2 regions of the Pseudarthrobacter sp. MDT3-1 genome follow, and region 1 is predicted to be linked to the other one. Evidence: riboswitches for the same ligand, from Rfam matches in the RefSeq annotation. Region 1 holds a riboswitch; the other holds the start of a gene.
What was found. Region 1 has a riboswitch for glycine ahead of gcvP (aminomethyl-transferring glycine dehydrogenase). Riboswitches for the same ligand answer to the same signal wherever they lie in the genome.

Region 2: another riboswitch for glycine. It lies ahead of gcvP (aminomethyl-transferring glycine dehydrogenase); the one in region 1 lies ahead of gcvP (aminomethyl-transferring glycine dehydrogenase).

What each region holds. Positions count from the first base shown of each region.
Region 1 is NZ_JBTNDX010000012.1:76,536-83,780, forward strand. It holds gene ACX80X_RS11430 (Dps family protein) at 1-155, shown strand, start outside; gene ACX80X_RS11435 (MFS transporter) at 253-1,791, opposite strand; gene ACX80X_RS11440 (TetR/AcrR family transcriptional regulator) at 1,907-2,446, shown strand; glycine riboswitch at 2,627-2,724, shown strand; glycine riboswitch at 2,726-2,871, shown strand; gene gcvP (aminomethyl-transferring glycine dehydrogenase) at 2,911-5,781, shown strand; gene ACX80X_RS11450 (lipid II:glycine glycyltransferase FemX) at 5,969-7,042, shown strand; gene ACX80X_RS11455 (peptidoglycan bridge formation glycyltransferase FemA/FemB family protein) at 7,129-7,245, shown strand, end outside.
Region 2 is NZ_JBTNDX010000016.1:57,639-64,883, reverse strand. It holds gene ACX80X_RS13660 (helix-turn-helix domain-containing protein) at 1-1,079, opposite strand, end outside; gene ACX80X_RS13655 (NAD(P)/FAD-dependent oxidoreductase) at 1,257-3,047, shown strand; gene ACX80X_RS13650 (AAA family ATPase) at 3,147-4,232, opposite strand; partial or broken gene ACX80X_RS13645 (helicase domain-containing protein) at 4,334-5,279, opposite strand; glycine riboswitch at 5,440-5,537, shown strand; gene gcvP (aminomethyl-transferring glycine dehydrogenase) at 5,697-7,245, shown strand, end outside.

The DNA of each region.
Region 1 (7,245 bases):
CCATGCGCAAGGTCCATGACGAAGTGGACGAAGAGGATCCCACCACCGCGGACCTGCTCCATGAATTCATCGCCAAGCTGGAACAGTACGCGTGGATGGTGAACGCCGAGACCATGAAGGCCTCCGCCAGCGTCACCGCCCCTGACGCCAAGTAGTCGCCGGCCCATAGTGAGGCCACAGGCGCCCGGCGCAGGAAGGACTTCCTGCGCCGGGCGTTTATTGTGCGCTCGCCGGCTTGCCGGAGACGGGCCCCTAGTCTGCCGTCGGAACTTTCCGGAGTACGACGGCGGCAAGGACTGACGCGCTCGCCATCAGTACCAGCGCAATTGCCGCAGTGGTGTGGACGCCCGAATCAAACGCCAGGCGTGCTGCGCCGCGGAGCGCTTCCGCCAGTGGAGCAGGCAGGCCGGCGGCCAGTTCCACGGCGCCCGCCAGAGTTTCACCCGCGAGGTGTACTGCAGTGCCCGACGCCATTGCCTCCACCCCGGCCGGAAGTCGGAGATTGTGCTGGTAGGAAGCGGTCAGGATGGAGCCCAGCATCGCCGTCCCCAGCAGGGACCCCACCTCATAGCCCGTTTCGGAGATGGCGGCCGCCGCTCCTGACTTCTCCGCTGGAACGGAGCCCAGGATGAGGTCATTGGAAATGGTTTCCGCTGTGCCCACGCCCAGGGCAAGGATCAGCAGCGCGGCCAGCAGGAGGGCCGGGCCGGAGCCGTGGTCACCGAAGACCACGATTCCGTACCCGGTGGCGCTCAGGGCCAGGCCACCCGCCACCACAAAGCCCGGACGCACCTTCCGGACCAGCGGCACCACTGCCAGCCCAGCCAGCACTGTTGCCACCAGGGCCGGGATCATGGCAATTCCGGCGGCCGACGGCGTCATTCCGTCCAGGAGCTGCAGGTGCTGGGCGAGGAACAGGATGAAGCCGTTGAAGGAGAACAGGGCCAGCACGTTTGCCGTGATGGCAGTGCTGAAGACCCGGTTGCCGAACAGTGACATGTCCAGCAGGGGGCTGGCCAGCCGCTGCTGGCGGCGTACAAAGACGACGCCCATGGCCAGGCCAAAGGCAACAAGACCCACAGGAGCGGCCCCGAAACCATCGGTCGCCAGCTCCTTGATGCCATACACAACGGGCACCATTACCAGCAGGGACAGGACGATGCTGGGCACGTCCACCCGCCCGGGGCGCGGATCTTTTGATTCCGGGATGAAGGCAGGGCCGAACGCCAGCAGGGGCAGCATGATGGGCACGGCGACCAGCAGGATCGCGCCCCACCAGAACTGCTCCACCAGCCACCCGCCGAAGATGGGACCCAGGGCGGCGCCGCCGGAGAAGCCGGCAGCCCAAATGGCCACGGCCAGCCGACGCCGGTTTGGGTCCGGAAAAATGTTGCGGATCAGCGACAGGGTGGAAGGCATCAGCATGGCGCCGAAGAACCCCAGCATTGCCCGGCCCGCTATCAGCCACTCTGCGCTGGGGGCAAAGGCTGTTGCTGCTGAGACCGCGGCGAAGCCAACGCTGCCGGTCAGCAGCAGCCGTCGGCGCCCGATCCGGTCACCCAGGCTGCCCATGGCAACCAGCAAGCCGGCAAGCACCAGGGGATAGGCGTCCACAATCCACAGCAGCTGGACTCCGGTGGTTTCCAGGTTGCTCGCGATGGCCGGAAGTGCAAACGTCAACGCAGTGTTGTCCACCGCAACCAGGAGCACCGGAAACATCAGCAGGGCCAGCGCGAGCCAGTCGCGCCAGGGCGCCTTGGCGGGCCCTGACGGCCTGAGGTCGGCTGCCATGGTGGATGTGCTTCGGGTGTTCTGGTTGGACTGTGTGGACAACGTCATATCAATAACTGTACCGTCCAGACGGTACAGTTAAGAACCGGGGCCCGGAGCGTGCATGATTGAAGCCATGGCCAGAAATCCCGTCGCACGCGATGCAGTCCTCGACGCTTTTGAAGAACTCCTGATCGATGTGGGGGAGCGGGCTGCCACTTTGGACGCGGTGGCCAGGCGGGCCGGCGTATCCAAGGGCGGGTTGCTCTACCACTTCCCCAACAAGGAAGCGCTGATCGCTGCGGTGCTGGAGCGGCTGGACCGACTGGCCGTCGAGGACCTCGCGCTGATGGCCGCAGCAGCCGAAGGTGCGGCGGCCTACTTCATCCGTTCCTCGCTCTGGTCCGACTCGCCTATGGACCGCTCCTTCGTGGCCGCCACCCGGCTGGCTGAAGTGGCCCATGAAGAGGCCCGGCGCCGCTTTGCCGCCATCCAGCAGCAATGGTTGGACCTGATCGCGGCCGACGTCGGCACGGCCGTGGCGAAAGCCGTGCTGTACATGGGGGACGGGCTGTATTTCAACGCCATGTGGGAAAGCGGTACCACCGGGGACAGCCGGGGCAGGCATGGAGACATTGAGGAGCTCCTCGCTGCCGTGGAGCGGCTTCGCGGCTGATTCTGCTCAATCATTCGGCCAGCCTTCTGGTGCAGCCCGCGTCCATCCGGGCGCGCTGGAGCTCCACACCGGAATGATTGAGCAGAATCCGCCGACCTCATTTGCCCGGCGGCCCGGGGCGTAGGAGAATTGGACCGCGTGGCGACCATCTGCGGCCGCCACAAAATCTGAATATGCCTTTGATCTGCGGCGGGAGAGTTCTGTTAGTAGGTACAACAGGCGCCGTAGGAGCAAATCCTCCCCAGGAATCTCTCAGGCCCACGTACCGCCGCGGCCAGGCAACTCTGGAAAGTGGCAGGCCGTCCGCCTGAAGCGTCCCGGATCACTCCGGAATGTCAGGACCGCTGTGCCCACCGACGGTGCAAGCGCAGCCTAGCGGAAGCAGGCTGCGCGGAAACTCTCAGGTCCCAGACAGAGTGGGGAGGAACCCGAGTCGATGTGGCGCACCCTGCGCCGCCTTAGTAATGGAGTTCCTTGTGAGTGTTAATTCGGCCTCGGCCACTTTCGTTGACCGGCATATTGGCGCCCGCCGCCAGGCCGATATCGACTCCATGCTCAAGGCCGTCGGCTACGGCACTGTGGACGCGCTGGTGGATACGGCCGTTCCCAACGGCATCCGGCAGGATGTGGCACTCCGCCTTAAGGACGCCCTCAGCGAGGTTGAGGTCCTTGCGGAGCTGCGGAAGCTCGCGGCGAAGAACAAGACGGCTGTCCAGATGATCGGCCAGGGTTACTACGACACCGTGACGCCCGCGGTCATCCGCCGGAACATCCTCGAGGCCCCGGCCTGGTACACCGCGTACACGCCGTACCAGCCGGAGATTTCGCAGGGCCGGCTTGAGGCTTTGCTGAACTTCCAGACCATGGTCCAGGACCTGGTGGGCCTGCCGATCGCGAACGCGTCGCTGCTGGATGAAGCCACTGCCGTGGCCGAGGCTGTGCTGATGATGCGCCGGGCGAACAAGAACAAGGAGGCCCGGGACGGCAAGACGGTCCTGGATGCCGACTGCCTGCCGCAGACCATCGCGATCGTGAAGGGCCGCGCCGAAGCCCTGGGCTTTGAGGTGGAGGTCGCTGACCTCTCCCAGGGGCTGCCCGACGGCGTTATCAACGGGATTGTGCTGCAGCAGCCCGGCGTCTCGGGCCGGGTCTTCAACCACGCCGACGTGATCGAGGCTGCCAAGGAGCGCGGCGCGCTCGTCACGGTCGCTGCCGACCTGCTGGCGCTGACGCTGATCACGCCTCCGGGGGAGCAGGGCGCGGACATCGCCGTCGGCTCGACCCAGCGTTTTGGTGTGCCGTTGTTCTTCGGCGGACCGCACGCGGCCTACATGGCGGTGGCGAAGGGCCTGGAGCGGTCCATGCCGGGCCGCCTCGTCGGAGTCTCCAAGGACGACGCCGGGACCCCCGCGTACCGCCTGGCGCTGCAGACCCGGGAGCAGCACATCCGCCGCGAGAAGGCCACGTCCAACATCTGCACCGCGCAGGCACTGCTGGCCATCGTCTCCTCGTTCTACGCCGTGTACCACGGCCCCGACGGCCTGAAGGCAATCGCCGAGACCACCCACAGCCACGCTGCAACCATCGCCGCATCGCTCAAGGCGGCCGGCCTGGACGTTCTGCACACAAGCTTCTTCGATACCGTCACGGTTTCCGTGCCCGGCAAGGCTGCGGCCATTGTTGCCGCAGCGGAAGCCCAGGGCATCAACCTGCGCCACATCGACGGCGACACCATCGGCGTTTCCGCCGATGAAACCACAACCCCGGCCATCGTCGCCGGCGTGCTGGACGTCTTTGGTGCCGCCGCGGTGGACGCGGCCGCCGGCACTGACACGGAGTTCGCGCTGGATGCCGCCGTCGAACGTTTCTCCGGTTACCTGCAGCACCCGGTGTTCAACACGCACCGTTCCGAGACCCAGCTGCTGCGCTACATCCGCAGGCTGAGCGACCGGGACCTGGCGCTGGACCGCACCATGATTCCGCTGGGTTCCTGCACCATGAAGCTGAACGCCACGGCAGAGATGGAAGCCATTTCCTGGCCGGAGTTCGCCTCGATCCACCCGTTCGCCCCGGATTCCCAGACCGTGGGCTGGCGCGAACTCATCACCGATCTCGAAGACCAGCTGACCGAGATCACGGGCTACGACCAGGTGTCCCTGCAGCCGAATGCCGGGTCCCAGGGCGAGCTCGCCGGCCTGCTGGCCATCCGCGGCTACCACCTGTCCCGCGGCGATGACCAGCGCACGGTCTGCCTGATTCCGGCTTCGGCGCACGGCACTAACGCCGCCTCCGCTGTCCTGGCGGGCATGAAGGTCGTTGTGGTTGCCACCGCCGCGGACGGCAGCATCGACCACGCTGACCTGAATGCCAAGATCGAGGCGAACAAGGACGCCCTTTCGGCGATCATGATCACCTACCCGTCCACGCACGGTGTCTACGACGCCGATGTCCGTGAGGTGTGCGATTCGGTGCACGCTGCAGGCGGCCAGGTTTATGTGGACGGCGCCAACCTGAACGCGCTCGTTGGCCTGGCGCAGCCGGGCAAGTTCGGCGGCGACGTCTCGCACCTGAACCTGCACAAGACTTTCTGCATCCCGCATGGCGGCGGCGGCCCCGGCGTTGGCCCGGTCGCGGCGAAGGCCCACCTGGCGCCGTTTATGCCGGGTAACGCAGCCACGTGGACCGAAGGCAATGACGTCCCGATCTCTGCCTCACGGTTCGGTTCTGCCGGTGTCCTGCCCATCTCCTGGGCGTATGTGAAGCTGATGGGTGGCGAGGGCCTGACCGAGGCCACGAAGTCGGCGCTGCTGGCGGCGAACTATGTTGCGGCCCGCCTGAATGAGTACTTCCCGGTTCTCTACACCGGCGAGGGTGGGCTGGTGGCGCACGAGTGCATCCTGGACCTCCGCGGGCTGACGGCGAAGACCGGCGTCACCGCGGAGGACGTGGCCAAGCGCCTCATCGACTACGGTTTCCACGCCCCCACCCTCGCGTTCCCGGTGGCGGGCACGCTGATGGTGGAGCCCACCGAGTCCGAGGACCTGGTGGAGATCGACCGGTTCATCGACGCGATGATCACCATCCGCAAGGAAATCGACCAGGTGGCCAACGGCGACTTCACTGTCGAGAACAGCCCGCTGCGCCACGCACCCCACACCGCGTCCGCCGTCGTATCTTCCGACTGGGCCCGCGAGTACCCGCGTGAGCAGGCCGCCTTCCCGGTCCACCACCTCAAGCAGGACAAGTACTTCCCGCCCGTCGGCCGCATCGACGGCGCTGCCGGGGACCGCAACCTGATCTGCTCCTGCCCGCCGCTGTCTGAGTTCGAAGACTAGAGTCCGGGCCCGGCAGACCGGAGTTTTCACGCGTGCTGCGCCCCACCGGCTCCCTAACCTCGCAAGCTCGGCCAGGGAACCCTGCCGGCGTGGGCCCAGAGCATGCAGAGGATGCCGGGGACCTGCCGCCCCAACCGGAGGCTTTAGACTTGTGGCTACGCAACCCCTGAGATTGGACACGGCCCCCTTGCGAGAATTCACCGCCCGCTTTGCCACAGCGGAGGAAATTGAGAACTGGGACAAGCACGTCACGGCCAACCCGAACGGCGGCAACATGCTGCAGTCCGCTGCCTACGCGTCCGTGAAAAACGGCAGCGGCTGGACCGCTCTCTTCCTGGTCCTGGAGTCTGCCGGGACCGTCAGCTACAACCTGGTGCTGGAGAAGAAATTCCCGGTGCTGGGCCGCCTGTGGTACCTGATCAAAGGTCCTGACCTGGGTGCCGTCGAGGACCTGAAGCCGGTCTTGGACGCGTGCGCTGTATTCGCCCGGAGCCGGAAGCTCAATGTCTTCACCATCAAGATTGAACCGGACATCGTGAGCACCCCGGAAGCCCGGGCACAGCTCGCCGCCGCCGGCCTGGTGAAGGCCCCTAACATCCAGTCCAATGACTCCACGGCGCTCCTGGACATCGCGGCACCGGAGAACGAGGTGTTCCGGTCCATCTCCTCCCGCGCCCGCAACGCGATCCGCCGGGCAGAGCGCGAAGGCTGCGCCGTGGTGCAGCAGGAGCCAGGCCCGGAAACGTACCGGGCGCTGTATGACCTAATGGCGGACACCGTCAACGCCAAGGGTTCCATGCCGTTGCGCAGCCTCGAGTACTACACTCAGTTCTGGGACGAATTCTGCACGCGCGGCCAGGGCAGCTTCTTCTTCGTTTACGAAGACGGCAAACCCAGTGTGGGCGCCTTTGTGATCAACTACGGATCCAAGGCAACCTACAAGGACGGCGGCTCCACGCAGAACAGGAAGCAGTACGGCGATTCGCACCTGGTCCAGTGGCAGGCCATCCGGAGAATGCAGGAACTCGGCTGCACCGAGTACGACTTCTGCGGCACGCCGCCCTCCGGCCTGATCAAGGACAAGACCCACCACCTGTACGGCATGGGCATGTTCAAAACGAGCTTCACTAAGACGGTGACGGACTTCGTCGGCTGCTACGACTACGTGCTGTCGCCCGTCAGGCACACCCTGTGGGTCAAGGGCGCGGAACGGGTCTTCCGCCGGCTTGAAACCGCACGCACCGGCCAGCAGTTCTACTGACCGCCCACCAGCCACTCTCACCATCCACACCACGAAGGCCAGCGCCTGCCCCAGTCGGCAGCCCAGCCATAGATGAGGTTATTTCCGTGAATCCAACCAAGGCCGGAGCCGGACTCGAGCTCAGCGTCCTCAGCGATGCCGAGTTTGAGTCCTTCTCCCTCAAGCATCCGCAAAACAACTTCATCCAGTCCGCTGACTTCACC
Region 2 (7,245 bases), on a different contig from region 1:
GAGCGGTTGAGCAGGCGGGCCGGGTACGCCGCCAACGCTTCGCCGAGGCGGCCGGCCCGCAAGTACCCGGCCACAGCGTCGGCGTCGGACACCACAGTCACGCCAGCGGCAAAACGGTACGGATTGGGCTCCACCACGGCACCCAACACCGCACGGATCCGGTGCATTTCCGTCCGAATTGTCGCGGCCGCTCCGTCCTCGCCGTGCAGCTGGTAGGCCAGCTCTTCGGCGCTCCAGCCCTGTGTTCGCGAGGCCAGCAACGCCAGTATTTCGGCTCGGCGCAGCGTGATCGGAACGCCACGGCCGCCGTCGAGCTCTGCTGTCGGCTTGTCGCCGAGCAGCCGCAGGAACAGCGTAGAGGCGGTGCCGGGACGGGAAAGTCCGACGGCGGCACGCGGACTCAGTTCCGCCGTCGGGCCTGCGGACCTCAACAGCTCCTCGGCCAGCCGCACGCCGCAACGCACCATCCGCAGGCTGTCCGGCGTCACGGTGTCGATCGGCCCCGAAACATCCAGCACGCCGACGATCTCCCCGCTGAAAGGGTCGCGGATCGGGGCGGCGGTGCAGGCCCAGTCGTGGTGGGTCCGCACCAGGTGCTCGGCCGAAAACAACTGGGCCGGGCCCCCGGTAATAAGCGCCTCGCTGATGGCATTGGTGCCGATGCCGGACTCGGACCAGTCGGCACCTTCCACAAACTCCAGTGAGTCGGCCTGCCGCAACGCTGACCCGCTGCCGACCCGCCACAGCACCTCGCCCAGATGGTCAGTGACGATCAGCAGGTGGCGGCCCGCGGCGGACTCATCGGCGAGCATCTGGGACAACGCCGGAACCACGGATGCCAGGCGGTGTCCGGCGCCCAAAGAACGGGCTTCAGAAACGTCATGCAGATGCACCGGACTGTGCTGCTCGGGGTTGATTCCCAGAGCCAGGGAGCGGCGCCACGACTCAAGCAATGACGGCGAAAACGCAGGATCCGGCGAGCCGGCCAGCGTGGCATCCTGCGCGCTGCGGAGCGTCCTGGCGTACTCCAGGGGAGAGGAGAAACGGAGCCCGGGATCAGGCGCCAACGCGTGCTGCATGCGTCTACTCCCAACTCGCCGTCGAATCGATCTGCCCGAAGACCCCGCAGGAAAGGGGGGAGGCCCGTGTAACCCGATTGTAACCCCCCGCGACATTTACTTGTGATGCGAGTCACCACCCGGTCGGCTGTTATGGAACCGGGCAATGACTCATCGTCAGCAATGGAAAGAGGAGACATGCCTGAGACCGCAAATGGCATAGCCGAGGCTTGGCTGGCGCAGTTCGACGACGCGCTGCGCAGCCACAACACCGAGGCAGCACTGGAATTGTTCGAGGACGAATCGTATTGGCGCGACTTCGTATCCTTCACCTGGAATCTCAAAACGCTCGAGGGCAAGGACCAGATCAGGAGCATGCTGGACGCCACCTTGGAGGACATTCAGCCGTCCAACTGGACCCTGGCCGAGGACGCCACCGGGGACGCTGCCGGTACAGAGGCCTGGGTCAACTTCGAGACCTCGCAGGCCCGCGGCTACGCTCATCTGCGCCTGCGCAACGGCAAGTGCTGGACCCTGCTTACCACCATGCAGGAGCTGAAGGGCTTCGAGGAAAAGAAGGGCGCCAATCGTGAGAAGGGCGTGGCCCACCACATCAGCAAGGGCCGCAAGTCCTGGCTGGAACTGAAGGAGGAGCAGGAAGCCAGGCTCGGCTACGAGGACCAGCCCTACACCGTGATCATCGGCGGCGGGCAGGGCGGGATCGGCCTCGGCGCCCGGCTGCGCCGGCTCGGCGTGCCCACCCTCATCATTGAGAAGAACGAAAAGCCCGGCGACTCCTGGCGCAACCGCTACAAGTCCCTGCACCTGCACGACCCCGTCTGGTACGACCACCTGCCGTACCTGAAGTTCCCGGAAGACTGGCCTGTGTTCGCGGCCAAGGACAAGATCGGCGACTGGCTGGAGCATTACACCCGCATCATGGAGCTGAACTACTGGTCCAGCACCGAATGCACCAACGCCCGCTACGACGAGGACGCTCAAGAATGGGTCGTCCAGGTCATCCGCGACGGCGCACCGGTCACCTTGCGTCCCAAACAGCTCGTCTTCGCCTTGGGCGTCTCCGGTTACCCCAACGTGCCAGCGTTCGACGGCGCCGAGAGCTTCCTGGGGGAGCAGTACCACTCCTCCAAGCACCCCGGTGGCGGCGACTGGACGGGCAAGAAGGCCGTGGTGATCGGGTCAAACAACTCGGCCCACGACATCTGCGCCGACCTCTGGGAGCACGGCGCCGACGTCACCATGATCCAGCGCTCGTCCACCCACATTGCCCGCAGTGAGTCCCTCATGGACCTGGCCCTCGGCGACCTCTACTCGGAGAAGGCGCTGGCCAACGGCGTCACCACGGAGAAGGCCGACCTCCTGTTCGCCTCGCTGCCGTACCGGATCCTCCCGGAGGCCCAGATCCCGGTCTATCAGGAGATGGCAAAGCGGGACGCCGGTTTCTACACCCAGCTCGAGGCTGCGGGTTTCGAGCTGGACTTCGGAGTGGACGGTTCGGGGCTGTTCCTGAAGTACCTGCGGCGTGGCTCCGGCTACTACATCGACGTCGGCGCCTCCCAGCTGATCATCGACGGCCGCGTGAAACTCGCCAACGGCCAGGTCAGCAAGATCACCGGCAACGCCGTGGTCATGGACAACGGCACCGAGCTGGAAGCCGACGTGATCATCTACGCCACCGGCTACGGTTCGATGAACGGCTGGCTCGCTGACCTTGTCTCACCCGAGGTGGCTGACAGGGTGGGCAAGTGCTGGGGTTTCGGCTCCGAAACGCCCAAGGACCCTGGCCCCTGGGAGGGCGAGCTGCGGAACATGTGGAAGCCCACCAACGTGGAGAACCTCTGGATCCATGGCGGCAACCTGCACCAGAGCCGGCACTATTCCAACTACCTGGCCCTGCAGCTCAAGGCCCGGCTGGAGGGGCTGCCCACACCGGTGTTTGAGCTCCAGGCATCGCACCACACCCGCTGATCACCACCCACCCGGGCGGGCGGCTGCGCCGACATGGCGCAGCCGTCTCTACGGCATCGAGATCAGGAGGATTCATCACGTGATAGGCCGTGGACGGCTCTACCCTCGAAGGTGTTGGCGCAGTCCGGGGATGGCAAAGTCGACCTTCCCGTAGCCGGCAGACTCGATCAGCCCGGCTGCGATGAGCCTGTTCCGGTACTTGGAGACCAGATTTGGTTTGGACTTGATGATGTTCCCGATCTGGGCAGCTGACGAAGGGCCATCCTGCTGGGCCATCGCATCGAGGAACTCGCGGTCCTTGTCAGAGATGTCCGAAAGTGCGGACTCGACAACAACCAGGGTGTTCCGTCGCAGCGCGGCCGCGATGGCGGCGCGGACGCCGCGCTGATCCAACGTCCAGCCCGACTTACCAGCCTCCATCCAGAGGTAATAGCCGACGAGCTGAATAAGGAACGGGTAGCCCTCTGTGGCCGCCGCCGCCTCGCTGATCAGCTCCGGGGAGACGCCGATGCCTCCTTCGCTGAAAAGTTCCTGGTAAGAGGCGGTGACTTCGGCGACGGCCGCTTCGTGCAGGTTGATCCTGTCGGCCCGCCGCAGGAAGGTGGCTACGCCTTCGTTAAGAAGATCAGACACGGCCGAGGGGAGGCCGGCGAAGATCAGGCCGATCGGCAGGCCGTCGCGAATGAAGTGTTGGACGTCGGCAGCCAACTGCGAGATTTCTGTCCGGTCGACGGCATGGATCTCGTCAATAGTGATGACTAAGCCCGTTCCCTTTGCGTCCAGCAGTCGCAGGAGTTCCTCGCCGGTCCGCCGCCAATCCGGAAAGCGTTCCTGCGGGAGTTGCGTGGTCAACCCGAACCCTGCGGCGGAGAAAGCCGTGATCTTCCGCGTCGGCGGACCGTCCCCGAACTCGTCTGCAAGTCGGAGCATGTCGTCGCCGATCTTTGCCAGGAATCCCGGATTGGCCGTTCGGGAGATCACGGCCCATCCGTGATCTCTGGCGATCGCCTCCGCGGCACCGAGCATTACGGTCTTGCCAATGCCCCGGGATCCCGTAATGATCGTGAGTAGCCCCGGAGCACCCGATCCCTGTTGCAAGCCGTATTCGAATTCGTCCAGCAGCCCGGCTCTGCCGATTAGGTCCGGAGGGGTGGCTCCGGCAGTGGGTTTGAAAGGATTCTGCACAGACGCCTCCGGGTGAAACTAGGTGAAAGTGGTGAAAGTGGTGAAAGTGGTGAAACTTCGACCAGCCTAGCAGTCCGGGCTAATCGCCTGCTGGGCCGACATCAGGGGCTTGTGAGGATGACGAGCTGCCGGGTCGCCCGGGTCATCGCGACATAGCGGTCTACCGCTCCTTCGATGCCCGGACCGAAGCCCTCCGGGTCCACGAGGACCACCAGGTCGAACTCGAGCCCCTTCACCAGTTCCGGGGACAGCCACCTGGCGCGGGACGTCGCCAGGAACGGGCCGTGTCCCGCGTCAGTGGTGCTGATGACGCAGGCGGTCCCGTCGTCGTGCTCGGCGAGCCAGGTGTCGAGGATCGAGCCCAGCTGCAGTGTGGATCCGTGGACGACGGGAAGGCCGCTGCTCCGGATCGAGGTGGGCACGTTGGCGTCCGGGACGACGGCCCGGATGACCGGCTCGGCTTCTGCCATGACCTCTTCCGGCGTCCGGTAGTTGATGCTGAGGCTCGCCAGGTTCACGTTCGTCAATCCGACCCGTTCGAGCCGTTCCAGCCACGACTCGGCAAACCCGTGCCTGGCCTGGGCGCGGTCCCCCACGACGGTGAAGCTCCGGGACGGGCAGCGGAGCATCAACCACCCGGTCCATCAGCTCACACTCAGCGGCCAGGGCGGCGTCCTGCCGGCGCTTGCGGCGTGACGCCTCGGGGTCGCCGAGCCGTTGCCGGGCCGCGTCCAGGAGCGGCAGGTCGGACGTGGTCCAGGCGTGCGGGTCCTGGCGCTGCAGCTTCTGCACCTCGTCGGGACTGAGCCAGGGGGCGCACAGGCGCAGGTAGGCGGGCACCCGCCAGAGGTCCCCCACAAGCGCGCTGTAGTTGAGCGGCGGCCATGCCCTGCTGAACGCTTCGACCAATTCCGCGTTCCGCGCCAGCGCCCTGCGCAGCACGCCTTCGGGGAGGTCGCCGCCGTCGTGCTTGTCCTCCATGATGGTGAGCAGCTCCTCCCAGACCTCGTCGCGCGCCTCATTGTGCGGAGTGCCGGGATGACCCGATTTCCCATCGATTGCTCCGTAGGGGCCCTTAAGGGCTCCCAAAAGGGCCTTTACGGAGCAACCGATGGTGATGTGACGCCGTCGCCGGCGGAAATCTTGCACGCCGCCCGAAATCGGGCTAACCTGTGAGACGTGTCACTGACGAAGTGGCACATGCTTTTGATCTGCGGCGGGAGAGTCCTGCCGGTACGTTCAGCAGGCGCCGTAGGAGCAAATCCTCTCCGGGAATCTCTCAGGCCCACGTACCGCCGCGGTTAGGCAACTCTGGAAAGTAGTCCGGCAACGGGCTCACCGACGGTGCAAGCGTCACCCTGTAAAAGCAGGTGGCGCGGAAACTCTCAGGTCCAATACAGAGCGGGGAGGAACCCGAATCAATGTGGCGTACCCAGCGCGCCACCTGAATTATGGAGTTCCTTCATGACCATCCAGTCGTCCCCTTCCACCTTTGCCGATCGTCATATTGGTGCGCGCCGCCAGGCCGATATTGACGCCATGCTCAAGGCCGTTGGCTATGACAGCGTTGACGGCCTCGTGGACGTTGCCGTCCCCGACTCCATCCGCCAGGCCAAGCCGCTGGCCCTTAAGGACGCCCTCAGTGAGGTTGAGGTCCTTGCGGAGCTGCGGAAGCTCGCGGCGAAGAACAAGACGGCTGTCCAGATGATCGGCCAGGGTTACTACGACACGGTCACGCCTGCGGTGATCCGGCGGAACATCCTGGAGGCCCCGGCCTGGTACACCGCGTACACGCCGTACCAGCCGGAGATTTCGCAGGGCCGCCTGGAGGCGCTGCTGAACTTCCAGACCATGGTCCAGGACCTGGTGGGCCTGCCGATCGCGAACGCGTCGCTGCTGGATGAAGCCACCGCCGTGGCCGAGGCTGTGCTGATGATGCGCCGGGCGAACAAGAACAAGGAGGCCCGGGACGGCAAGACGGTCCTGGATGCCGATTGCCTGCCGCAGACCATCGCGATTGTGAAGGGCCGCGCCGAAGCCCTGGGCTTTGAGGTGGAGGTCGCTGACCTGTCCAAGGGCCTGCCCGACGGCGTTATCAACGGGATTGTGCTGCAGCAGCCGGGCGTCTCGGGCCGGGTCTTCAACCACGCCGACGTGATCGCTGCAGCCAAGGAGCGCGGCGCCCTCGTCACGGTCGCTGCCGACCTGTTGGCGCTGACGCTGATCACGCCTCCGGGGGAGCAGGGCGCGGACATCGCCGTCGGCTCGACCCAGCGTTTTGGTGTGCCGTTGTTCTTCGGCGGACCGCACGCGGCCTACATGGCGGTGGCGAAGGGCCTGGAGCGGTCCATGCCGGGCCGCCTCGTCGGAGTCTCCAAGGACGACGCCGGGACCCCCGCCTACCGTCTGGCGCTGCAGACCCGGGAGCAGCACATCCGCCGTGAGAAGGCCACGTCCAACATCTGCACCGCGCAGGCACTGCTGGCCATCGTTTCCTCGTTCTACGCCGTCTACCACGGCCCCGACGGTCTCAAGGCAATCGCCGAGCAGGTCCACCACAACGCCCGCACCCTGGCGACCACGCTGAAGGTCGCCGGCCGCGAACTGGTCACCGAGACCTTTTTCGACACAGTCACGGTCCGCGTCCCGGGCAAGGCCGGCAAGGTCATCGCCGCCGCCGAAGCACGTGGCATCAACCTGCGCCACATCGACGAGGACACCATCGGCGTCTCCGCTGATGAAACTACGACGACGGATGTCCTCTCCGCGATCGCCGTCGCCTTCGGTGCCGGTCCGGTTGTGGACGCGAAGGGCTTTGAACTGCCCGAATCGGTGCTCCGCACTTCCGAGTACCTGCAGCACCCCGTGTTTAACACGCACCGTTCCGAGACCCAGCTGCTGCGCTACATCCGCCGGCTGAGTGACCGCGACCTGGCCCTGGACCGCACCATGATCCCGCTGGGTTCCTGCACGATGAAGCTGAACGCCACGGCAGAGATGGAGGCCATTTCCT